3 regions of the Citrobacter sp. Marseille-Q6884 genome follow, and region 1 is predicted to be linked to each of the others. Evidence: predicted binding sites of a transcription regulator. Region 1 holds the regulator's gene; each other region holds the start of a gene.
The links. The regulator sigma-54, encoded in region 1, starts transcription at its own class of promoters, with help from an activator protein. The targets are predictions, from matches to a motif close to GTTGGCACANNTTTCGCTNT.
Positions count from the first base shown of each region.

Region 2: a site for sigma-54 is predicted at 3,738-3,757, ahead of hycA (formate hydrogenlyase regulator HycA). Genes of this name have one in related genera too.
Region 3: a site for sigma-54 is predicted at 4,806-4,825, ahead of glnK (P-II family nitrogen regulator). Genes of this name have one in related genera too.

Region 1 covers NZ_CAMDRE010000001.1:638,588-646,669, forward strand. Annotated here, with positions in the region: gene lptB (LPS export ABC transporter ATP-binding protein) at 5-730, shown strand; gene rpoN (RNA polymerase factor sigma-54) at 777-2,210, shown strand; gene hpf (ribosome hibernation promoting factor) at 2,233-2,520, shown strand; gene ptsN (PTS IIA-like nitrogen regulatory protein PtsN) at 2,604-3,095, shown strand; gene rapZ (RNase adapter RapZ) at 3,141-3,995, shown strand; gene npr (PTS phosphocarrier protein NPr) at 3,992-4,264, shown strand; gene mtgA (monofunctional biosynthetic peptidoglycan transglycosylase) at 4,313-5,032, opposite strand; gene elbB (isoprenoid biosynthesis glyoxalase ElbB) at 5,029-5,682, opposite strand; gene arcB (aerobic respiration two-component sensor histidine kinase ArcB) at 5,912-8,082, opposite strand, start outside.
Region 2 covers NZ_CAMDRE010000001.1:61,612-69,693, reverse strand. Annotated here, with positions in the region: gene hypE (hydrogenase maturation carbamoyl dehydratase HypE) at 1-891, opposite strand, end outside; gene hypD (hydrogenase formation protein HypD) at 888-2,009, opposite strand; gene hypC (hydrogenase 3 maturation protein HypC) at 2,010-2,282, opposite strand; gene hypB (hydrogenase nickel incorporation protein HypB) at 2,273-3,145, opposite strand; gene hypA (hydrogenase maturation nickel metallochaperone HypA) at 3,237-3,593, opposite strand; gene hycA (formate hydrogenlyase regulator HycA) at 3,792-4,250, shown strand; gene hycB (formate hydrogenlyase subunit HycB) at 4,394-5,005, shown strand; gene hycC (formate hydrogenlyase subunit 3) at 5,002-6,828, shown strand; gene N7268_RS00345 (respiratory chain complex I subunit 1 family protein) at 6,831-7,754, shown strand; gene hycE (NADH-quinone oxidoreductase subunit C) at 7,772-8,082, shown strand, end outside.
Region 3 covers NZ_CAMDRE010000001.1:2,348,694-2,356,775, forward strand. Annotated here, with positions in the region: gene N7268_RS11055 (PLP-dependent cysteine synthase family protein) at 1-493, opposite strand, end outside; gene decR (Lrp/AsnC family transcriptional regulator) at 606-1,064, shown strand; gene N7268_RS11065 (SmdA family multidrug ABC transporter permease/ATP-binding protein) at 1,109-2,881, shown strand; gene N7268_RS11070 (SmdB family multidrug efflux ABC transporter permease/ATP-binding protein) at 2,874-4,652, shown strand; gene glnK (P-II family nitrogen regulator) at 4,877-5,215, shown strand; gene amtB (ammonium transporter AmtB) at 5,247-6,533, shown strand; gene N7268_RS11085 (MBL fold metallo-hydrolase) at 6,854-7,888, shown strand; gene tesB (acyl-CoA thioesterase II) at 7,987-8,082, opposite strand, start outside.

The DNA of each region.
Region 1 (8,082 bases):
CGTTATGGCAACATTAACTGCAAAGAATCTTGCAAAAGCCTATAAAGGCCGCCGCGTAGTGGAAGATGTCAGTCTGGCCGTCAACTCAGGGGAGATCGTCGGTCTGCTTGGCCCTAACGGCGCCGGTAAAACCACGACCTTTTACATGGTTGTCGGCATTGTGCCGCGTGATGCGGGCAATATCATCATTGATGATGAAGACATTAGCCTGCTGCCGCTGCATGCTCGCGCACGTCGTGGTATCGGCTATTTACCGCAGGAAGCCTCCATTTTCCGTCGCCTGAGCGTGTTTGATAACCTGATGGCGGTGCTGCAAATTCGTGACGATCTGACCAGCGAACAGCGTGAAGATCGTGCTAACGAACTGATGGAAGAGTTCCATATCGAACATTTGCGCGACAGCATGGGTCAATCGCTCTCCGGTGGTGAACGCCGCCGTGTGGAAATCGCCCGTGCTCTGGCCGCAAATCCGAAATTTATCCTGCTGGATGAACCGTTTGCGGGCGTTGACCCGATTTCCGTTATTGATATTAAACGCATCATCGAACACCTGCGTGACAGCGGGCTGGGCGTGCTAATTACTGACCATAACGTGCGCGAAACGCTGGCGGTCTGTGAGCGGGCCTACATTGTGAGCCAGGGGCATCTGATCGCGCACGGTACGCCGACAGAAATTCTGCAGGACGAGCACGTTAAGCGCGTATACCTTGGGGAAGACTTCAGACTCTGATAGGGTAGAAGACTTCACCTCACTGCGGGAGAAAACAACTCTGAACATGAAGCAAGGTTTGCAACTCAGGCTCAGCCAACAACTGGCCATGACGCCTCAGCTACAACAGGCTATCCGCCTGTTGCAGTTGTCCACGCTGGAACTTCAGCAAGAACTTCAGCAAGCGCTGGAAAGTAACCCACTGCTCGAGCAAACCGATCTTCACGACGAAATTGATACGCAGGATAAACAGGACAGCGAACCTCTCGACACCGCAGACGCGCTTGAACAAAAAGAGATGCCGGAAGAGCTGCCGCTTGATGCCAGTTGGGATGAAATTTACACCGCAGGTACGCCTTCTGGCACCAGTGGAGATTACATCGACGACGAGCTACCTGTGTATCAGGGTGAGACTACACAATCGCTGCAGGATTATCTGATGTGGCAAGTGGAGCTGACCCCGTTCTCGGATACCGATCGCGCCATTGCCACATCGATTGTGGATGCGGTTGATGAGACTGGATATCTGACTGTTTCGCTGGATGACATTCTCGAAAGCATGGGTGATGACGACATCGGTATGGATGAGATCGAAGCCGTGCTTAAACGCGTTCAACGCTTTGATCCTGTTGGCGTTGCGGCAAAAGATCTCCGCGACTGTTTGCTGATCCAACTTTCGCAGTTTGACAAGGCCACGCCGTGGCTGGAAGAAGCCCGTCTGATCATCAGCGATCATCTCGATCTGTTAGCCAATCACGACTTCCGCACGCTCATGCGTGTTACCCGACTGAAAGAAGATGTGCTGAAAGAAGCCGTCAACCTGATTCAGTCGCTTGACCCCCGACCGGGACAGTCGATCCAGACAGGTGAACCGGAGTATGTGATCCCGGATGTGCTGGTGCGCAAGCATAACGATCGCTGGGTCGTCGAACTGAACAGTGACAGCATTCCACGCCTGCAGATTAACCAGCACTATGCGGCCATGTGTAATGGCACGCGTAACGATGCCGACAGCCAGTTTATCCGCAGCAACCTGCAGGATGCGAAGTGGCTGATCAAAAGTCTGGAAAGCCGCAATGATACGCTGTTGCGCGTCAGCCGCTGTATTGTGGAGCAGCAGCAAGCTTTCTTTGACCAGGGCGAAGAGTATATGAAACCGATGGTGCTGGCGGATATCGCCCAGGCCGTCGAGATGCACGAATCGACCATTTCCCGAGTGACCACGCAAAAGTATCTGCACAGTCCGCGCGGCATTTTCGAATTGAAGTATTTCTTTTCCAGCCACGTTAACACTGAGGGTGGAGGCGAAGCCTCTTCCACAGCGATACGCGCGCTGGTGAAGAAATTAATTGCTGCGGAGAACCCTGCGAAACCGCTGAGTGACAGCAAGTTAACCTCTATGCTGTCAGAACAAGGTATCATGGTGGCGCGCCGCACCGTTGCGAAGTACCGAGAGTCTTTATCCATTCCGCCGTCTAACCAGCGCAAACAGCTGGTCTGACCCAACCGATAAGGAAGACACTATGCAGCTCAACATCACTGGAAATAACGTCGAAATCACTGAAGCCCTGCGCGACTTTGTCACCACAAAGTTCGCCAAGCTTGAACAATATTTCGACAGGATTAATCAGGTCTATATTGTGTTGAAAGTGGAGAAAGTCACACACATCTCGGATGCAACACTGCATGTGAACGGTGGCGAAATTCATGCCAGCGCGGAAGGTCAGGATATGTATGCCGCCATTGACGGTTTAATTGATAAACTGGCTCGGCAGTTAACAAAACATAAAGATAAACTGAAACAGCACTAACTTGTCCGGGCAGTTAGCGGGTGCAGGACGGCCTGTTGTGAAACACAACAGGCCATTTGTACAGTTAGCGCTTAGGTGAAATTATGATAAATAACGATACGACTCTACAACTGAGCAATGTACTTAACCAGGAATGTACGCGCGCTGGCGTTCACTGCCAAAGCAAGAAACGCGCACTGGAAATCATCAGTGAGCTGGCAGCCAAACAGCTCAGTCTGCCCCCTCAGGTGGTATTTGAAGCCATCCTGACGCGTGAGAAAATGGGCAGTACCGGCATCGGTAATGGTATTGCGATTCCGCACGGAAAGCTGGAAGAAGACACGTTGCGCGCAGTCGGCGTTTTTGTGCAACTCGAAACGCCTATCGCGTTCGACGCCATAGATAATCAACCTGTCGACCTGCTTTTCGCCCTGCTGGTCCCTGCGGACCAAACCAAGACGCATTTGCATACGCTATCACTGGTAGCAAAACGTCTGGCAGACAAGACTATCTGCCGCCGTCTGCGTGCCGCGCAGAGTGACGAAGAGCTGTATCAAATCATCACGGACACCGAAGGTGGACAGGATGAAGCATAACAACCCAATGACATCCTTTTTTGTCGTTGTGAGGAGAAACAGTACATGGTACTGATGATCGTCAGCGGTCGTTCAGGGTCAGGAAAATCTGTCGCCCTGCGTGCGCTGGAAGATATGGGTTTTTACTGCGTGGATAACCTCCCCGTCGTGTTGTTGCCCGATCTGGCTCGTACACTGGCCGATCGCCAAATTTCTGCGGCCGTCAGCATTGATGTGCGCAACATGCCTGAGTCCCCGGAGATTTTCGAGCAGGCCATGAATAACCTGCCGGAAGGTTTCTCGCCGCAACTGCTGTTCCTTGACGCTGACCGTAATACGCTGATTCGCCGCTACAGCGATACGCGTCGTCTACACCCGCTCTCCAGCAAAAATTTGTCTCTGGAAAGCGCGATTGATAAGGAAAGTGATTTACTGGAGCCGCTGCGCTCCCGCGCTGACCTGATCGTTGATACGTCCGAAATGTCCGTCCACGAACTGGCGGAAATGTTACGTACCCGCCTGCTGGGCAAGCGTGAACGTGAACTCACGATGGTCTTCGAGTCCTTCGGCTTCAAACACGGCATCCCCATTGACGCGGATTACGTCTTTGACGTGCGCTTCCTGCCGAACCCGCACTGGGACCCGAAACTGCGTCCAATGACCGGTCTTGACAGACCTGTCGCCGCCTTTCTCGACAGGCACACAGAAGTACACAATTTTATCTACCAGACTCGCAGCTATCTTGAGCTATGGTTACCCATGCTGGAGACCAACAACCGAAGCTATCTCACCGTAGCCATCGGCTGTACCGGCGGGAAACACCGTTCGGTGTATATTGCAGAGCAACTGGCAGACTACTTCCGCTCTCGCGGTAAAAACGTACAGTCACGCCATCGTACGCTGGAAAAACGTAAATCATGACCGTGAAGCAAACTGTTGAAATCACGAATAAGCTGGGCATGCATGCCCGGCCGGCAATGAAACTGTTTGAATTGATGCAGGGTTTTGAAGCAGAAGTCCTGCTGCGTAATGATGAAGGTACAGAAGCCGAAGCAAATAGCGTTATCGCTCTGCTGATGCTGGATTCTGCCAAAGGACGTCAGATCGAGATTGAAGCCACAGGACCTCAGGAAGTTGAAGCCCTGGCGGCAGTGATTGCGTTGTTTAATTCAGGGTTTGACGAAGATTAATCCTGTTGGCCGGATAAGGCGTTTACGCCGCATCCGGCGACCGACCCACTAATACAGTTTATTTTCCCGCATAAACGACTCACCACCCAACTGGCGCATTTGACGCATAATCCACGCCTGGCGGTTACGCACATAACCTGACGGTGCATTCGCCTTAAATCGTATTGGATTCGGCAGCACCGCTGCCAGCAATGCCGCTTCAGACAGGCTCAGCCGACTGGCTGGCTTATGAAAATAGCGTTGCGCCGCCGCTTCCACACCGAATACGCCATCACCAAACTCAGCAATATTCAGGTACACGGTCAGAATACGTTTCTTACTCCAGACCGTTTCCATACCGAGCGTTAACCCGGCTTCCAGCCCTTTACGTATCCAGCTGCGTCCATCCCACAGAAAGAGGTTTTTTGCCGTTTGCTGCGATAACGTGGACGCGCCACGAATACGGTTTTCATTACGTTCGTTGTGCGCCAGCGCTTTTTCTATCGCGGAAACATCAAATCCCCAGTGTTGCGGAAATTTTTGATCTTCTGCCGCAATCACCGCCAGCCCCATCCACGGAGAAATCTCATCCATGCTCACCCAATCCGAGTGCGCCACGTAACGGAAATCACCGGACAGCCATGCGCCGATTTGCCGTTCAACCATCACCGCCGAAAAAGGCACTGGCAACACGCTGAACAGGGCGATGCCCCCGCCCCAAAATACCGCGAGGACAATGACGATACGGAGAAAAATACGCCGCAGAAACGCGGTAACGCCTTTTCTCATTCAGCCAGTACCAGCACGCGCGAGACCAGCTTATCGATACCGCTTGCCGCCTCAGCAATATCCTGTGCCAGCATGTAAGCTGGGGTGGTGACGATTTTGTTATCTTCATCAACCACAATGTCATCGACCGGACAAGGCACATGTTCAGCCCCCATCTCTTCGAGTACTTCCGCGGTATCAATATCAGTGCCAATCGTCACCCGCAGCGGGAAGTTAAATATTTTGGGTAACATGGCTGGCGCGATACACATAAAGCCCAACGGTTTCCCTGCCTGATGCATCGCCACGGCCAGTGCGGCTAAATCGCTATCGACCCGGCAGTCGCTCCCCTGGCTGGCGAAATTGCTCAGGTTCTTCGCCGCGCCAAATCCTCCGGGCACAATCAGTGCGTCCAGTTCCGAAGAAACAGCCTGGGCAAGTGGGCGAATCTCCCCTCGCGTAATACGGGCGGCTTCAATCAGGACGTTACGCGTTTCCGGCATCGGCTCGCCCGTCAGATGATTGATGACATCCGTCTGCTGTTTGTCCGGCGCAAAGCAGATAGCCTGAGCACCACTGCGGGCAATGGCCAGCAGTGTGAGTACGGTTTCATGGATCTCCGCGCCGTCATAGACGCCACATCCACTCAGCACTACGCCAACTTTTTTCATCGAAACACTCCTTTCGCAACTGACCGAAGCACATTAATAATTTTGATTAAAATGCTACGCTTCACACATTTAACTGATTCATGTAACAAATTATTTAAGATTTGCTATCTTAACTGCGTGCGGCCTGAAATTTAGGGCTGCGCCCTTGTAAACAATGATAATAATTTACGGCGCAGCCACGATTTCCCTGGTGTTGGCGCAGTATTCGCGCACCCCGGTCAAGCCGGGGTCATTTTTTTTCCGCGCTTGCTACCCAGGCTCTTAATACCGCCACATCGTGTTGCCACTCCTGCTTCATCTCTTCAATCCATTCAGCCACGTTATCTTCCCAGGCAGGAAGGTCCGGTGATTGAATTTGCTGACCGAGCTGTTGCAGATGACGCAGCCCGACCGATCCCGCTGCGCCTTTGATTTTGTGCCCCTCTTCCACAACGCCTTTTTTATCACGTGCGGTCAGGTTCGACTCCAGCACGCTCAAATATCCCGGCATCATCTTCTCAAACACCGCCAGCCCGTCGGTAATTAACTTCGGTCCCACCAGCTCGAGGTATTGTTCCAACATGGGAATATCTAACAGCGCTTGCGATTTACTGCTTTCTTCAGATGTCACAGTGCTCTCCTCTTCGTTTCGGGTATCCCAGTATTTTTTAATCATGGCGGTTAAGGCCGGAACCGACAGCGGCTTACTCAGCACATCGTCCATGCCAGCATCCAGATATTCTTTTTTGTCTTTCAGCACGTTGGCGGTGAGCGCCACCAGCGGTGGCAGGTCTTCGCGCGCGTATTTTTTGGTGAGCTCCCGGGAGATATCCAGCCCCGTCATATCCGGCAACTGAATATCCAGCAGCACCAGGTCATATTCACCCGGTTTGAACATCTCCAGCGCGGCTTTCCCGGTCATGGCGACATCCACACTGTTACCCAGTTTTTCCAGCACTGAACGCGCGACAATCACGTTCAGCTCAATGTCTTCGACCAACAGTACGTTCAGCGCGGGCAGAGGCATCTCATCGTCTTCAAACGCATCTTCAACCTGTTCCGCCACGGCGGGAGCATGAACGGTCAGCGTAAAGACAGATCCTTTTCCTGGCTGGCTGGAAACCGTAATATCGCCGCCCATGTTTTTCGCCAAACGCTTCGACACGGCCAGACCGATACCGGTTCCCGTCGCCGGTTTGCCCCCGTTACTGTCTTTCACCTGATAGTACATGGCGAAGATTTTATCCTGCTCATCCTGCGGAATACCGATCCCGGAATCTTCAACTTCAAAGTGCAGCATGCTCTCTTTGTCATAACGCGCCCGCACGGTGACCTGCCCCTGCTGGGTAAACTTCACGGCATTGCTGATCAGGTTCCACAGGATCTGACGCAGACGCGTCCCGTCGGTAATGACTTTATGCGGCAGCGGTAACGTCGGCTCAAGCACAAAACGCAGCCCTTTTTGCTGCGCCTGCAGGCCAGAGAGGTTTTCCAGATCGGCGATAAAGCTGGTGAAATCTATCGGCTGATTATCGAGCTGAACTTTACGCCGCTCCATCTTATCCATGTCAATAATATCGTTGAAGATATTACCCAACGTCACCGCAGAGACATGGATCGTTTTCAGGTATTTTTCCTGCTCCGCGGTCAGGTCCGTATCCAGCAATATGCGGCTTAATCCGACAATGCCATTAAGCGGCGTACGCAGTTCGTGGCTGATCGTGGAAATAAAGGTGGTCTTATCGCGGCTGGCGCGCTCAAGCGCATCCTGATAGCGCTTACGTTCCGTAATATCGCGCCCAAAGCCCATCAGACCATGTCGCTTACCCACGCGGTCATAGTAGGGCACTTTACGGATTTCAAAGCAGGCTTTGCGCCCGTCGGGGTAATCCAGCCACTGCTCATAGGTGAGTGACACATTGTGGCGGAAGACTTTCTCGTCAGTTTCGATAACCTTCTCAGCCGCCTCAGGCGAGTAAACGTCTGCCGGTTTTAAATTCACCAGTTGCTTTTCACTCTTGCCGGTCAGTAACTCCATGGCGCGGTTACAGCCGGAAAACTCTTTATCTTCATTGCGATAAAAAACCAGATCCGGCGAGGCATCCAGGAAAGAACGCAGAAAAGAGGACTGTTGCTCAAGCTGGATCTGCGCTTCTTCGCGCTCTTTGATTTCGACTTTGAGCTGCTCGAAGGTTTCCTCACGCTCGGCTTCCGCCTTCTCGCGCTCAACAATCTCTTGATTGAGCTGCGCGATATTGTCTTTCAGTTGTACGTTAAGCTTAAGATCGCGCTCGCGCATCTCCTCAAGCTTTTGCACCAGCCGTGATAAGCGTTGCCGGGATTCCTCCAGTTGCTCCACCACCACGGACAAGAAATAGACGGCCCAGGGCGTAATCAGCAGACCAAAAAAGATAGAGCGAA
Region 2 (8,082 bases), 580 kb from region 1:
GCCTAACGGGTGCGCGCGCAGTGCGGCAAGTACCGCTTCTGCTGCCTGACGTTCAACCGCGATCACCAGTTTACCTTCGTTGGCGAAGTTGAGCGCATCCAGACCGAGCAGTTCGCAGACGCCGCGGACTGCAGGTTTCACCGGCAGGGCCGCTTCTGACAGCTCAATCCCATAGCCGCATGCTGCTGCGAACTCATGTGTGACCGCGTTGACGCCGCCACGTGTAGCATCACGCAGCGCTTTCACGCCAGGAATATCTCGCAGTGTCTGAATCAGTGGGGTTAATACCGCACAATCGCTCACCAGTTCGCCATCCAGTCCCAACTGCTCGCGCAGGTTCAGGATGGTCGCGCCGTGATCGCCAAGGGTGCCGCTGACCAGCAGCACATCGCCGACGCTCAGAGTCTGTGCGCCCCAGTGAATATCGGCCGGAATCGCGCCCATACCTGCGGTGTTAATGAAGAGCTTGTCTGCTGCGCCGCGCTGCACAACCTTGGTGTCGCCGGTCACGATAGCAATGCCCGCTTCGCGCGCGGTAGCCGCCATGCTGTTGACGACGGTTTTCAGCGTATCCATCGACAGGCCTTCTTCGAGGATAAATCCGCAGGAGAGGTAGCGAGGAATCGCGCCGCTTACCGCGACATCGTTGGCTGTGCCGCAGATTGCCAGCTTACCGATATTACCGCCAGGGAAGAACAGCGGGTCGATGACATAGCTGTCAGTTGAAAATGCCAGACGGTCGCCTTCAGCAACCAGTTGCGCCAGATCCAGACGTGCCTGATCTTCCTGTTCCGCCAGCCACGGATTCGCAAATGCTTCCATAAACAGACTGTTGATCAACTGCTGCATAGCCTGACCGCCGCTACCGTGGGCGAGTTGTACGCTGTTCATGCTTCACACTCCTGCTGACGATACTGATACCAGGCGGCACATGCGCCTTCGGATGAGACCATTAATGCGCCAAACGCGGTCTCTGGATTACAGGTTTTGCCAAATAATGGACACTGATGCGGCTTACATCTGCCGGTCAGTACTTCCCCGCAACGGGCGCGAGGATCGTCATAGACCTGCTGCGGCGCAGGCTGGAAATGCGCTTCGGCATCAAAACGCTGATAATCAGGCGTCAGGTGAACCCCCGAGGATTCGATGACACCCAAACCGCGCCATTCGCTGTTGCCATTGACGCAAAATACTTCAGCGATGGCCTGTTGCGCCAGGGCGTTACCGGCATCCGGTACGACGCGGCGATACTGGTTCTCAACCTGGCTTTGGGCCGCTATTTTCTGCTCAATCAGCATCACGACGCCTTGCAGCAGATCAAGCGGTTCAAAACCCGCGACCACTAACGGGCGATGAAAATCTGAGGCGATGAAATTATAGGCATCGGTACCGATCACCATACTCACGTGACCGGGGGCTAAGAAGGCGTCGATACCGTTGTCCGGCTGCTCCAGCAGGCTACGCAGCGTAGGAATAAGCGTGATGTGCTGGCAGAAAAAGTAAAAGTTCTGCACGTCGCGCTGTTTTGCCTGCTGAAGGGTGATCGCGGTCGTCGGCATGGTGGTTTCAAAACCCAGACCAAAGAACACGACTTTGCGTGTCGGGTTCTCTTGCGCCAGCTTCAGGGCATCCATCGGAGAGTAGACGATGCGGATATCCGCACCACGCGCTTTGGCCTGCAGCAGTGAACCTTGTTTACCCGGTACGCGCATCGCGTCGCCAAAGGTACAGAAAATCACGTCTGGATGGCTGGCGATTTCTACGCAGCTGTCGATTCTGCCCATCGGCAGAACGCAAACCGGACAGCCCGGGCCGTGAATAAACTCTACGTTTTCAGGCAGTAGTTGGTCGAGACCAAATTTGAAGATAGCGTGAGTATGACCACCGCACACTTCCATAATGCGCAGCGGACGTTCAGCCGTATAGGGGAGGTGAGCGGCACGTTCACACAGGTGCTCAATTAACTGCATCACCTGTTCTGGTGCGCGATATTCGTCAACAAAACGCATTTATTTTTCCTCGCCATACAGCAACGCGCCGACATCCGGCTCAACGTCAAACATGTTTTGCAGCGCATCGAGCGTGTCGCGCGCTTCGGCTTCATTAATGATGCTCATGGCAAAGCCGACGTGAACCAGTACCCACTGGCCCAGACGCGGCTGACCATTTTCATCGCAGCTACCGACCAGCGTCAGGTCAACGTCGCGCTGAATGCCGCAAACATCCACCTTGGCCTGGTTACCTTCAATGGTGCGGATTTGACCCGGAACACCTATGCACATCGCTGCGTCTCCAGCCAGGCAAGCCATTGATCCATCCCTTCGCCGCTGGTGGCAGAAATCAGGATGATCTCAATTTCCGGGTTCACTTCACGGGCGCTGGCGATACATTTTTCAACATCAAAGTTGAGGTACGGCAGCAGATCCACTTTATTGAGCAGCATCAGCGAGGCGGCAGCAAACATATGCGGATATTTCAGCGGCTTATCTTCCCCTTCGGTGACGGAAAGTACCGCGACTTTATGGCGCTCGCCGAGGTCGAAGCTGGCCGGGCAAACCAGGTTGCCGACGTTTTCGATAAATAAAATACCGTTGTCATCCAAAGGCAGACGCGGGGCGGCATCGGCAATCATTTGTGCGTCAAGGTGGCAGCCTTTACCGGTGTTCACCTGAATGGCTGGCGTACCGGTTGCGCGAATGCGGGCAGCATCGTTGACCGTCTGCTGATCGCCTTCAATGACCGCGCACGGCACGCGGTCCTTCAGTTTCATCAGCGTTTCAGTCAGCAGCGTCGTTTTACCGGAACCCGGGCTTGATACGAGGTTAAGTACCAGATGTTGGCGGGCAGCGAAGCGGGCGCGGTTACGCTCGGCCAGACGGTTGTTTTTGTCCAGCACGTCAATTTCCACTTCCAGCATGCGGCGTTGGCTCATGCCTGGCGCGTGGGTGCCTGCTTCACCATGACCGTAATGTAAATCGCCTTCTGCGGTCTGGCTCGGCGTGAAATTGGATGTCTTCACACCGGTGATATTCAGCGCCGGACGTGCTGCCGGGGCAAATGGCGCGCTACGAAACGCCGAATGAGGGTTATGTTCATCACCCTCTATATAAAGGTTGCCTTCCGCGCAACCGCATGTCGTACACATCGCTCACTCCTGATTCATTGCTTATTACGTGCTTTTTGCCAGATGGCGACGCTAGCGCCTTATCCGGCCTGGGGGGCATCACCGGCAGTAATTAATCTTCAGCGTCGCCTATTTCTATTCGTCGAATCTGTAAGCCGTCATCAGCCACAATTCTCAGCGTGTCGCTGTTGCATTGTGGACAGCGGCGCACGCGTTGCGTCAGTAACGTGACATATTGCTGACAAGATTCGCACCAACACTCGGCTTCTTGTTCTTCGAGGTGCAGTTTACAACCTTCTGCAAGTGTCCCGCGGCATACCAGATCAAAACAAAAGGCGAGAGCACTGGTTTCTACGCAAGAAAATGCGCCAATTTTGAGCCAGACCCCAGTCACCCGATGAGCGCCGTGTTGTTTGGCCTGTTGTTCAATCAATTCCAGTGCCCGTTGGCAGAGGGTTATTTCGTGCATATCGCCTCCCATAGTCGTTGCCCTGTAAAAGCAATAAACATGCCAGGTTGAATTTTTCCACGCGTGACAATGTCGACGATGACGAAATGACATGTCGTCACGCCTGCTAATTTTTATATCCATATGAAAATTAACGATTTTAATGTTGGCATGAAATGTGCTTAAGGCTGTCTATCTCTGCTAAACGGGTAACCTGACATGACTATTTGGGAAATAAGCGAAAAAGCCGATTACATCGCTGAACGGCACCGTCGCCTACAGGACCAGTGGCGTATTTACTGCAACTCGCTGGTTCAGGGGATCACCCTGTCGAAAGCGCGTTTGCATCATGCGATGAGCTGCGCGCCGGACAAGGATCTCTGCTTTGTCCTTTTTGAACATTTCACTATTTACGTCACGCTGGCGGATGGCTTTAACAGCCATACCATCGAGTACTACGTCGAAACGAAAGACGGTGACGATAAACAGCTGATTGCGCAGGCACAGCTGACCATCGATGGCACAGTCGATGACCGAATTAGCAACCGCGATCGCGAGCAGGTGCTGGAGCACTATCTCGAGAAAATCGCCAGCGTCTACGACAGCCTGTATACCGCGGTTGAAAACAATATGCCGGTGAATTTAAGCCAACTGGTAGAAGGACATAACCCGGCATAAGCCTCGGGTGTTGCCCACTTGCGTCATGGTGTGGTTTTCCGCTGCATCACGACAGTTTAGGGAATGGGCATGTCGAAAAGTGTCGAAAATGACATTCGATAGACATGTTTCGTCAAAAATGACTATCACCTGAGGAATGCCTGGTGAATCGTTTTGTAATTGCTGACTCCACTCTTTGTATTGGCTGCCACACCTGTGAAGCCGCCTGCTCAGAGACACATCGCCAGCATGGCCTGCAGTCAATGCCGCGCCTTAAAGTGATGTTAAATGAAAAAGAATCTGCGCCGCAGCTTTGCCACCAGTGTGAAGATGCGCCTTGTGCCACCGTTTGCCCGGTTAATGCCATTAACCGTGTCGATGGCGCCGTACAGCTGAATGAAAGCCTGTGCGTGAGCTGCAAACTGTGCGGGATTGCTTGCCCGTTCGGGGCGATTGAATTTTCCGGCAGCCGTCCGCTGCACATCCCGGCGAACGCCAATACGCCAAAAGCGCCTCCGGCTCCGCCTGCACCCGCGCGTGTCAGCACGCTGCTGGACTGGGTTCCGGGCGTACGCGCCATCGCGGTGAAATGCGATCTGTGCAGTTTTGATGAGCAAGGTCCGGCCTGCGTACGCATGTGTCCGACCAAAGCCCTGCATCTGGTGAGCAATACGGATATCGCCCGCGCCAGCAAACGTAAGCGTGAGCTGACCTTCAATACCGATTTCGGCGATCTCACCTTGTTTCAGCAGGCTCAGAGTGGGGATGCAAAATGAGCGTAATTTCACTGATTAACAGCGGCGTGGCCTGGTTTACGGCTGCGGCGGTTCTGGCATTTCTGTTTTCGTTTCATAAACCGCTGAGCGGTTGGATTGCGGGCGTGGGCGGCGCAGTCGGCAGCCTGTGTACGGCGGCGGCGGGTTTTACCGTGCTGACGAACGCACTCGCGGTCAGCGGCGTGATGCCGTTTATCGGTCACGGTCTGCAAGTGACCCCGCTGAATGCGATTTGGCTTATCACGCTGGGTCTGTGCGGTCTGTTTGTCAGCCTGTACAACATTGACTGGCATCGTCATCCGCAGGTAAAGGCCAACGGTCTGCTGGTTAACCTGCTGATGGCTGCTGCGGTGTGTGCGGTGGTGGCCAGCAACCTCGGTACGCTGGTGGTGATGGCGGAAATCATGGCGCTGTGCGCGGTGTTCCTGACAGGTTGCAGCAAAGAAGGCAAATTGTGGTTTGCTCTGGGTCGTCTGGGCACCCTGTTGCTGGCGGTTGCCTGCTACCTGGTGTGGCAGCGCTACGGCACGCTGGAACTGCGTCTGCTCGACCTGCGTACGCAGGAATTGCCGCTCGGCTCTGACATCTGGGTACTGGGCGTTGCCGGTTTTGGTTTGCTGGCCGGGATTATCCCGCTGCACGGTTGGGTACCACAGGCGCACGCTAACGCCAGCGCACCGGCTGCGGCGCTGTTCTCTACCGTGGTCATGAAGGTGGGTCTGCTGGGGATTTTGACCTTGTCTCTGCTGGGCGGTAATGCGCCGTTGTGGTGGGGCATTGCGCTGTTGGTACTGGGTATGATCACCGCGTTTGTCGGCGGTCTGTATGCGCTGATGGAGCACAACATCCAGCGTCTGCTGGCTTATCACACGCTGGAAAATATCGGCATTATTCTGCTGGGTCTGGGTGCCGGTGTGACCGGGATTGCCCTCAATCAACCCGCGCTGATTGCGCTGGGTCTGACCGGCGGTTTGTACCATCTGGTTAACCATAGTCTGTTTAAAAGCGTTCTGTTCCTGGGCGCAGGCAGCATCTGGTTCCGTACCGGTCATCGTGATATCGAAAAACTGGGTGGTATTGGTAAACGCATGCCGGTGATTTCTCTGGCTATGCTGGTCGGTCTGATGGCGATGGCTGCGCTGCCACCACTGAACGGCTTTGCCGGTGAATGGGTTATCTATCAATCCTTCTTCAAACTGGGCAACAGCGGAGCGTTTATCGGTCGTCTGTTAGGACCGTTGCTGGCGGTAGGGCTGGCGATTACCGGCGCGCTGGCCGTGATGTGTATGGCGAAAGTCTATGGCGTCACGTTCCTGGGCGCACCGCGCACGAAGGAAGCTGAAAACGCCTGCTGCGCACCCATCCTGATGGGCGTGAGCGTGGTTGCACTGGCTATCTGCTGCGTGCTTGGCGGTGTTGCTGCACCGTGGCTGCTGCCGCTGATCTCTTCGGCTGTACCGCTGCCGCTGGAAACGGCGAACACCACCGTTTCTCAACCTATGATTACGCTGCTGCTGATTGCTTGTCCTCTGCTGCCGTTCATCATCATGGCTATTTTCAAAGGCAACCGTCTGCCGTCGCGTTCACGCGGTGCGGCGTGGGTGTGTGGTTACGATCACGAGCAGTCGATGGTTATCACCGCGCACGGTTTTGCTATGCCGGTGAAAGAAGCCTTTGCTCCGGTACTCAAATTGCGTAAATGGCTGAATCCGGTGTCACTGGTTCCGGGCTGGCAGAATGCGGCTGCACCGGTGCTGTTCCGTCGCCTGGCGCTGATTGAGCTGGCGGTGCTGGTGGTGATTGTGGTTTCACGAGGAGCCTGAGAATGAGTGTTTTATATCCGTTAATTCAGGCGCTGGTGTTGTTTGCCGTAGCGCCGCTGCTGTCCGGTATCACCCGTGTGGCGCGTGCGCGTTTGCACAATCGCCGCGGTCCGGGCGTGTTACAGGAATACCGCGACATTATCAAACTGCTGGGTCGTCAGAGCATTGCGCCTGCGGATTCCAGCTGGGTATTCCGTCTGACGCCGTTCGTGATGGTGGGTGTCATGCTGACTATCGCCACCGCGTTGCCGGTCGTGACCGTTGGCTCACCGCTGCCGCAACTGGGCGACTTGATCACCTTAATTTACCTGTTCGCCATTGCCCGCTTCTTCTTCTCTATCGCGGGTCTGGATACCGGTAGCCCGTTCACCGCCATTGGTGCCAGCCGTGAAGCGATGCTCGGTGTGTTGGTAGAGCCCATTCTGCTGCTGGGGTTGTGGGTCGCGGCGCAGGTCGCGGGTTCAACCCATATCAGCAACATTGCCGATACCGTTTATCACTGGCCTGCTGCGCGCAGCATCCCGCTGATTCTGGCGCTGTGCGCCTGCGCTTTCGCCACCTTTATCGAAATGGGCAAACTGCCGTTCGATCTCGCGGAAGCGGAGCAAGAGCTGCAGGAAGGTCCGTTGACCGAATACAGCGGCAGCGGTTTTGCAGTGCTGAAATGGGGTATTAGCCTCAAGCAACTGGTCGTTCTGCAAATGTTTGTCGGCGTGTTCCTGCCGTGGGGACAGATGGAAACCTTTACGGCGGGTGGGCTGCTGCTGGCGTTGGTGATCGCCATCGTCAAGCTGGTCGTCGGCGTACTGGTGATTGCCCTGTTCGAAAACAGCATGGCGCGTCTGCGTTTTTGCGCCACTTCACGCGTGACCTGGGCCGGTTTTGGGTTTGCGTTTTTAGCATTCGTCTCCTTGCTGGTGGCGTGATTTAAGAGAGTTTGAGCATGTCTGAAGAAAAATTAGGTCAACAATACCTTGCGGCACTGCACCAGGCATTTCCTGGCGTCGTACTGGACGAAGCCTGGCAGACCAAAGATCAGCTGACCATCACCGTGAAGGTGAACTATCTGCCAGAAGTGGTTGAGTTCCTTTACTACAAACAGGGCGGATGGTTGTCCGTGCTGTTTGGTAATGACGAACGCCAGCTGTGCGGTCGCTATGCTGTGTATTACGTGATGTCGATGGAGCAGGGCACCAAGTGCTGGATCACCGTTCGCGTTGAAGTCGATGCCAATACACTGGAATTCCCGTCCGT
Region 3 (8,082 bases), 1.7 Mb from region 1:
TATTGTTATTGCCACGCCAGTCGGTAGCTCGTTCGGCGTAAGTGAACTGGTCCATATAATGACCGTTTAGCTCACGCGCCAGTTGTTCAGACGCAGCGTAAATTTCGCAGGCGCTTTCAACGAAATGGCAGCGCCCGCCATAAAATTCAATCTGCTCAATTTTCCGTTTTGCCGTGCAGGAAGGCATCACGGCAATAAACGGCAATCCCAGCAGTCGGGCGAAATAGGCTTCGGATACGGCCGTTGACCCGGAGGAGGATTCAATAATGGTGGTGCCTTCTTTTATCCAGCCATTACACAGCCCGTACAGGAACAGTGAACGCGCCAGACGATGTTTCAGGCTGCCGGTTGGATGCGTGCTCTCATCTTTCAAATACAACTGAATGCCCGGGAACGCCGGTAGAGTCAGACGAATGAGATGCGTATCCGCAGAACGCTGATAATCCGCGTTGATTTCATTGATGGCGTTTTTAACCCAGGAGCTATTCATCATTAATATCCATTTGTCATTTTGTGCCTAGATTAGCGAAAAGCACGGAAAAAATTGTTGCTATTTAGCCTTTAAAATAGAATGTAAGGAGAAAATTCTTCTCTGTGGAGTGGATATGTTAGACAAAATTGACCGCAAGCTGCTCTGTTTACTGCAACAGGACTGCACCCTTTCTTTGCAGGCGTTAGCGGATGCCGTTAATCTGACTACAACGCCCTGCTGGAAGCGACTCAAAAGGCTTGAGGATGACGGTATTCTCCTCGGTAAAGTCGCGCTGCTGGACCCGGAAAAACTGGGGCTGGGTTTAACCGCTTTCGTGCTGATCAAAACGCAGCATCACAGCAGTGAATGGTACTGTCGTTTTGTCACCGAAGTGACCGGTATGCCGGAGGTTCTGGGATTCTGGCGCATGGCAGGGGAGTATGACTACCTGATGCGTGTTCAGGTCGCCGATATGAAACGCTACGATGACTTCTACAAGCGCCTGGTGAACAGCGTACCGGGTTTGTCAGATGTCACCTCCAGTTTTGCGATGGAACAGATCAAATATACGACTGCTCTACCTATTGAATAACTCTCCCGGCGGTCATTGCTGGAAATCATGTCAGGACATAACGCGTGCGATTATTTGCTCAATTAAGCTGGTACTTCCGTCGGGAGTGGCGTCGCTACCTCGGGGCAGTGGCCTTGCTTATCATCATCGCTATCCTTCAGCTCATCCCGCCAAAAGTGGTTGGTATCATCGTGGATGGTGTGACGGCACAACGCTTTACGACTGAACGGCTGTTGATGTGGGTCGGTACAATTGCCCTGATTGCGGTGGTGGTCTATTTGTTGCGCTATGTCTGGCGCGTGCTGCTGTTTGGTGCCTCTTACCAACTGGCGGTCGAACTGCGGGAAGATTATTACCGCCAGCTCAGCCGTCAGCATCCTGAATTTTATCTGCGTCATCGCACGGGCGATCTGATGGCGCGCGCCACCAACGATGTCGATCGCGTGGTGTTTGCCGCCGGTGAGGGCGTGTTGACGCTGGTGGACTCGCTGGTGATGGGCTGTGCGGTGCTGATCGTGATGTCTACGCAAATTAGTTGGCAACTGACGCTTATCGCGCTGCTTCCGATGCCTGTCATGGCGTTGATGATCAAACGTTACGGCGATCGGCTACATAACCGCTTTAAGCTGGCACAGGCCGCGTTCTCCAGCCTCAACGATCGTACCCAGGAGAGCCTGACCAGCATTCGCATGATTAAAGCGTTTGGTCTGGAAGATCGGCAATCGGCCTTGTTTGCTGCGGATGCCGAAGATACCGGGAAGAAAAATATGCGTGTGGCGCGTATTGACGCCCGTTTTGACCCAACGATTTATATCGCCATTGGTATGGCTAATCTCCTCGCGATTGCGGGGGGAAGCTGGATGGTAGTTCACGGTACGCTGACCCTCGGACAATTGACCAGCTTTATGATGTATCTCGGTTTGATGATTTGGCCGATGCTGGCGCTGGCGTGGATGTTCAATATCGTCGAGCGCGGTAGCGCCGCGTACAGTCGTATTCGCGCCATGCTGGCTGAAGCGCCCGTGGTAGACGATGGAACTGAACCGGTGCCGGAAGGGCGCGGTGAACTGGCGGTGTCGATTCGCGAATTTTGCTATCCGCTGATGACTCACCCGACGCTGGAAAATGTGAGTTTCCACCTTAAGCCCGGACAGATGCTGGGCATCTGCGGCCCCACCGGCGCGGGGAAAAGTACCGTGTTGTCGCTGATTCAGCGCCATTTTGATATCACCCAGGGGGATGTGCGCTTTCATGATATCCCTTTAACGCGTTTACAGCTGGATAGCTGGCGTAGTCGGCTGGCCGTCGTCAGTCAGACGCCCTTTTTGTTCTCAGACACGGTTGCCAACAACATAGCGCTTGGACGACCTCAGGCAACCCAGGCTGAGATTGAGCATGTGGCGCGTTTGGCCAGCGTGCACGAGGATATTTTACGTCTCCCGCAGGGATACGACACCGAAGTGGGCGAGCGTGGTGTGATGCTCTCGGGGGGGCAAAAACAGCGTATTTCCATTGCCCGCGCGCTGCTGCTGAATGCCGAAATCCTGATCCTGGATGACGCCTTGTCGGCGGTAGACGGTCGTACCGAACACCAGATCCTGCATAACCTGCGGCAGTGGGGCGAGGGGCGAACGGTGATTATCAGCGCCCACCGCTTATCCGCATTAACGGAAGCCAATGAGATTATTGTCATGCAGCATGGGCATATTGCGCAGCGCGGCGAGCATGACTCGCTGGTACAGCAATCTGGCTGGTATCGCGATATGTACCGCTATCAGCAGCTCGAAGCGGCGCTGTCTGACGCACCAGAAATAAGTGAAGAGGCTGCTAATGCGTAGTTTTGGGCAATTATGGCCAACCCTGAAAAGGCTGCTGGTTTATGGATCGCCATGGCGTAAACCGCTGGCTATCGCGGTGGTGATGCTGTGGGTTGCGGCAGCAGCAGAAGTCAGTGGTCCGCTGCTGATCAGTTATTTTATCGATAACATGGTGGCGAAAAACAACCTGCCCCTGGCGATGGTTGCCGGGCTGGTCGCGGCTTATATCGGTTTACAATTACTGGCGGCGGGTTTGCACTATGCGCAGTCGCTGTTATTTAACCAGGCGGCTGTCGGCGTGGTGCAACAGCTACGCACGGACGTGATGGACGCAGCGCTGCGCCAGCCGCTCAGCGAGTTTGACACCCAACCCGTCGGACAACTTATTTCGCGTGTCACCAATGATACCGAGGTTATTCGCGATCTGTACGTTACGGTGGTGGCGACGGTGTTGCGCAGTGCCGCATTAATTGGTGCGATGCTGGTCGCGATGTTCAGCCTGGAATGGCGTATGGCGTTGGTGGCGATGGCCATTTTCCCTGCCGTGCTGGTGGTGATGGTGATTTATCAGCGCTATAGCACGCCTATTGTGCGCCGCGTTCGCGCTTATCTGGCTGATATTAACGATGGCTTTAACGAAGTCATTAATGGTATGAGCGTGATCCAGCAATTCCGTCAGCAGGCACGCTTTGGGGAGAGAATGGGGGAGGCCAGCCGTTCACACTATATGGCGAGGATGCAGACCTTGCGGCTGGACGGGTTTTTACTGCGCCCGCTGCTCAGCCTGTTTTCTGCGTTAATCCTCTGTGGCTTGTTGATGCTGTTCAGTTTCACCTCCGGCAGCGCCATTGAAGTTGGGGTGTTATATGCGTTTATTAGCTATCTCGGTCGTCTGAATGAACCCCTGATAGAGTTGACGACCCAACAGTCAATGTTGCAACAGGCGGTGGTCGCTGGCGAACGCGTTTTTGAACTGATGGACGGGCCTCGCCAGCGTTATGGAGATGACGTCCAACCGCTGAAGAGCGGGAACATCGAGGTTGATAACGTTTCCTTTGCTTATCGCGACGACAATCTGGTACTGCAAAATATCAGCCTGTCCGTTCCCTCGCGCAGTTTTGTTGCCCTGGTGGGTCATACCGGGAGCGGCAAGAGTACGCTCGCCAGCCTGCTCATGGGGTATTACCCGCTGACAGAAGGTGAGATTCGGCTCGACGGGCGGCCGCTCTCCTCGTTAAGCCACAGCGTTCTGCGTAAGGGCGTCGCAATGGTGCAGCAGGATCCGGTCGTGATGGCCGACACTTTCCTTGCCAACGTTACGTTGGGTCGCGATATCTCCGAGGAGCAGGTCTGGCAGGCACTGGAAACCGTGCAACTGGCGGAACTGGCGCGCGGCATGAGTGAAGGCATTCATACCCGACTGGGCGAGCAAGGCAATAATTTGTCTGTCGGGCAGAAACAGTTGTTGGCTCTGGCGCGGGTACTGGTCGACACGCCGCAGGTGCTGATTCTGGATGAAGCCACCGCCAGTATTGACTCGGGTACGGAACAGGCGATCCAGCTCGCGCTGGCAGCGGTACGCGAACACACCACGCTGGTGGTGATTGCTCATCGGTTATCAACCATTGTTGATGCCGATACTATCCTGGTGCTGCACCGGGGTCAGGCCGTTGAGCAGGGGACGCACCAGCAGTTGCTGGCGGCGCAAGGGCGTTACTGGCAGATGTATCAGTTGCAGTTAGCGGGTGAAGAGCTGGCGGCCAGTGCGCACGAAGAGTCGCTTATCGCCTGATGCCCTGATGTCGTGTCGCCAGCTGTTACGGCACCCTCTGGCCGTCAACAATCTGGTGCAAAAATGTAACGCACTATGCACCGTTATAGTGCGTTTTTTCTTTCTTTCCCCCGACAGCACCCTGCGATCCTGAATTATTCCGCGTTTTTCATTCCTGGCACACCCCTTGCAATATCCAGCATGTGTATCTGCAGCCATTACCGAATTCTGACTGGAGGGGATCTATGAAGCTGGTTACCGTGGTAATCAAACCGTTCAAACTGGAAGACGTCCGTGAAGCATTGTCTTCTATTGGTATTCAGGGACTGACCGTCACCGAAGTAAAAGGTTTTGGCCGACAGAAAGGCCATGCCGAGCTGTACCGGGGGGCTGAATATAGCGTCAATTTTTTACCGAAGGTGAAGATTGATGTGGCGATTGCCGACGACCAGCTTGATGAAGTGATTGATGTCATCAGTAAGGCGGCCTACACCGGAAAAATTGGCGACGGCAAAATTTTCGTCGCTGAGCTGCAACGTGTTATTCGCATTCGTACCGGCGAAGCCGACGAAGCCGCACTGTAACTTTTGGCACACAGTGATAGGAAACCAAAAAATGAAGATAGCAACGATGAAAACAGGTATTGCTTCACTGGCGCTGCTGCCGGGACTGGCAATGGCGGCACCGGCGGTCGCGGATAAAGCAGATAATGCTTTTATGATGATTTGTACCGCACTGGTGCTGTTTATGACCATTCCGGGCATTGCGTTGTTCTACGGCGGTTTGATTCGCGGTAAGAACGTGTTGTCGATGCTGACTCAGGTTACGGTAACCTTCGCACTGGTCTGCATTTTATGGGTGGTTTATGGCTACTCGCTGGCGTTTGGCGAGGGGAATAGCTTCTTCGGCAACTTTAACTGGGTGATGCTGAAGAGCATTGCGCTGACGGCGGTAACGGGGAGTTTCTATCAGTATATCCACGTGGCTTTCCAGGGGTCGTTTGCCTGCATCACCGTAGGGCTCATTGTTGGTGCGCTGGCTGAACGCATCCGCTTCTCCGCGGTGCTGATTTTTGTGGTGGTGTGGCTAACACTGTCTTATATCCCTATTGCGCATATGGTGTGGGGCGGTGGTTTGCTGGCCTCTCACGGTGCGCTGGATTTCGCGGGCGGGACGGTGGTGCATATTAACGCGGCGATTGCTGGTCTGGTTGGGGCTTATCTGATTGGTAAACGTGTCGGTTTTGGCAAAGAAGCGTTTAAACCGCATAACCTGCCGATGGTCTTTACGGGTACCGCGATCCTCTACATCGGTTGGTTTGGTTTTAACGCAGGTTCTGCGGGTATGGCCAATGAAATCGCGGCGCTGGCCTTTGTGAACACGGTTGTTGCCACTGCGGCGGCCATTTTGGGATGGATCTTCGGTGAGTGGGCATTGCGTGGCAAACCCTCTTTGTTGGGCGCCTGTTCCGGTGCCATTGCGGGTCTGGTTGCCGTCACGCCTGCCTGTGGTTATATCGGTGTCGGTGGTGCGCTGATTATTGGCGTGATTGCGGGACTTGCGGGGCTGTGGGGCGTGACGATGTTAAAACGTTTTCTGCGCGTCGATGACCCGTGTGATGTGTTTGGTGTCCACGGCGTTTGCGGCATTGTCGGCTGCATCCTGACCGGGGTATTCGCGGCCAGCTCTCTGGGCGGCGTGGGCTTTGCTGAAGGCGTCACGATGGGACATCAGCTCCTGGTGCAGCTGGAAAGCGTGGCGATCACCATTGTCTGGTCCGCTGTGGTGGCCTTCATCGGTTATAAGCTGGCGGATATGATTGTGGGTCTGCGTGTACCGGAAGAGCAAGAGCGCGAAGGTCTGGATGTTAACAGCCATGGTGAAAACGCCTACAACGCGTGATTTATAGCATTCGCAACAACGTCTACAACCTCCCGTGAGTACGGGAGGTTTTTTTTTACCGCAGCCTGAATAAACGCAATGTGCGATCTACTGTAAAATAATGTTTCAGTCTGGACGTTATTACCCGTGTATATCATCCTGACACGTAGTACCCAAATCATTCGCCATCATTAAATATTTTCTGATACTCGATTTTTTTGAAATATTTGAGCGCTTTGTAATGAATGATTTTTCATCTTTTAAAGTAATATCCCGCAGTTAGAAACGTAATGTAATTATTCATGGGTTTTATTTTTCTAATATATAAATAAGGATGTTTTATGATAAAAATAAAAACTATTTTATTGCTTATTACTGTATTATCCAGCTCAGGGGGTTTTGCACAAAAAACGGTTTCAGCGACATCCACGGTAAATGCACATTATGTGGAGCCCTCTGCTAAAAAAGTGATCATGATAAATGATAAAATTAATGATCTTTTTAACAGGAATATAGAACAGCCATACATTCTACAAAAGATTGGCGAACGAACTTATTTTGTACAGCGCTATTTTTATGCAACGATATTTTATGTCGGGGATAACGGTGTGTTGCTGTTTGATGCCCCGGAAGGGCGGGGAGAGTATCTGCTACGCGCCATTCGTGAGGTGACGCCATTGCCTGTCACTGCGCTTATCTACTCTCATTACCATGTTGACCATATGGGTGACAGTCATTTTTGGGTGGCTCAGGCGCAAAAAGCCGGTGTCGCTCTGCGTATCATTGCCGGTAAAGCAACCGTCGATAAAATGCATGACATGTACAGCCAGCTACCAAAGGCTAACGAAATCCTGAGCAAAAATGACGATTGGTTTAATTTTGAAAAATTAATTGTTGAATACCACCGTTTCAGAAAACCTGCTCATACTGACGACCATTCGGTCTGGTTACTCAAAGAACAAAAGGTGGCATACAGTCCTGACCTGCTTAATCCAGATCAACTGCCTGTCATGGGGTTTTCGGCATCGGATACGCTGGTTTATCATGATGAGAATTTACGACAAGTCGAAGCGCTGGATTGGGATTATTTTATCGGTGGTCACGGAAATATCGGATCACGCGAGGATTTCCAGTTTCAGCGTCGTTTCTTTAACGATCTTCGCGAAGCAACAAGCACTGTCAGAAAAGAAGAACCCTTTTGGAAATATATTAATAAATCGACCAATAATCATGCTGACTTTGTTCGTGCGCAACGCGATGTGATTATTAAACGGGTGACAGAGATATTACGTCCTGAATATGGTCATATGTACGGTTATGATGCTTCCATGCCTGCGAACATAGAACTGGCGATCAGGCTGGTGGGCTCCTATTAGCCTTATATATTCAGACAAAGTTATTGCGTCATTGTGGTGCGCAGTATGATGGCGACAGGTCTCCACCCGGGAGAATCTGTCGCCGTCGAATGGCAATCTTAGTTGCGATTGCGCATCACGCCTTCCTGCACGGTCGAAGCGACAAGCACGCCGTCCTGAGTATAAAACTCACCGCGCACAAAACCACGGGCACC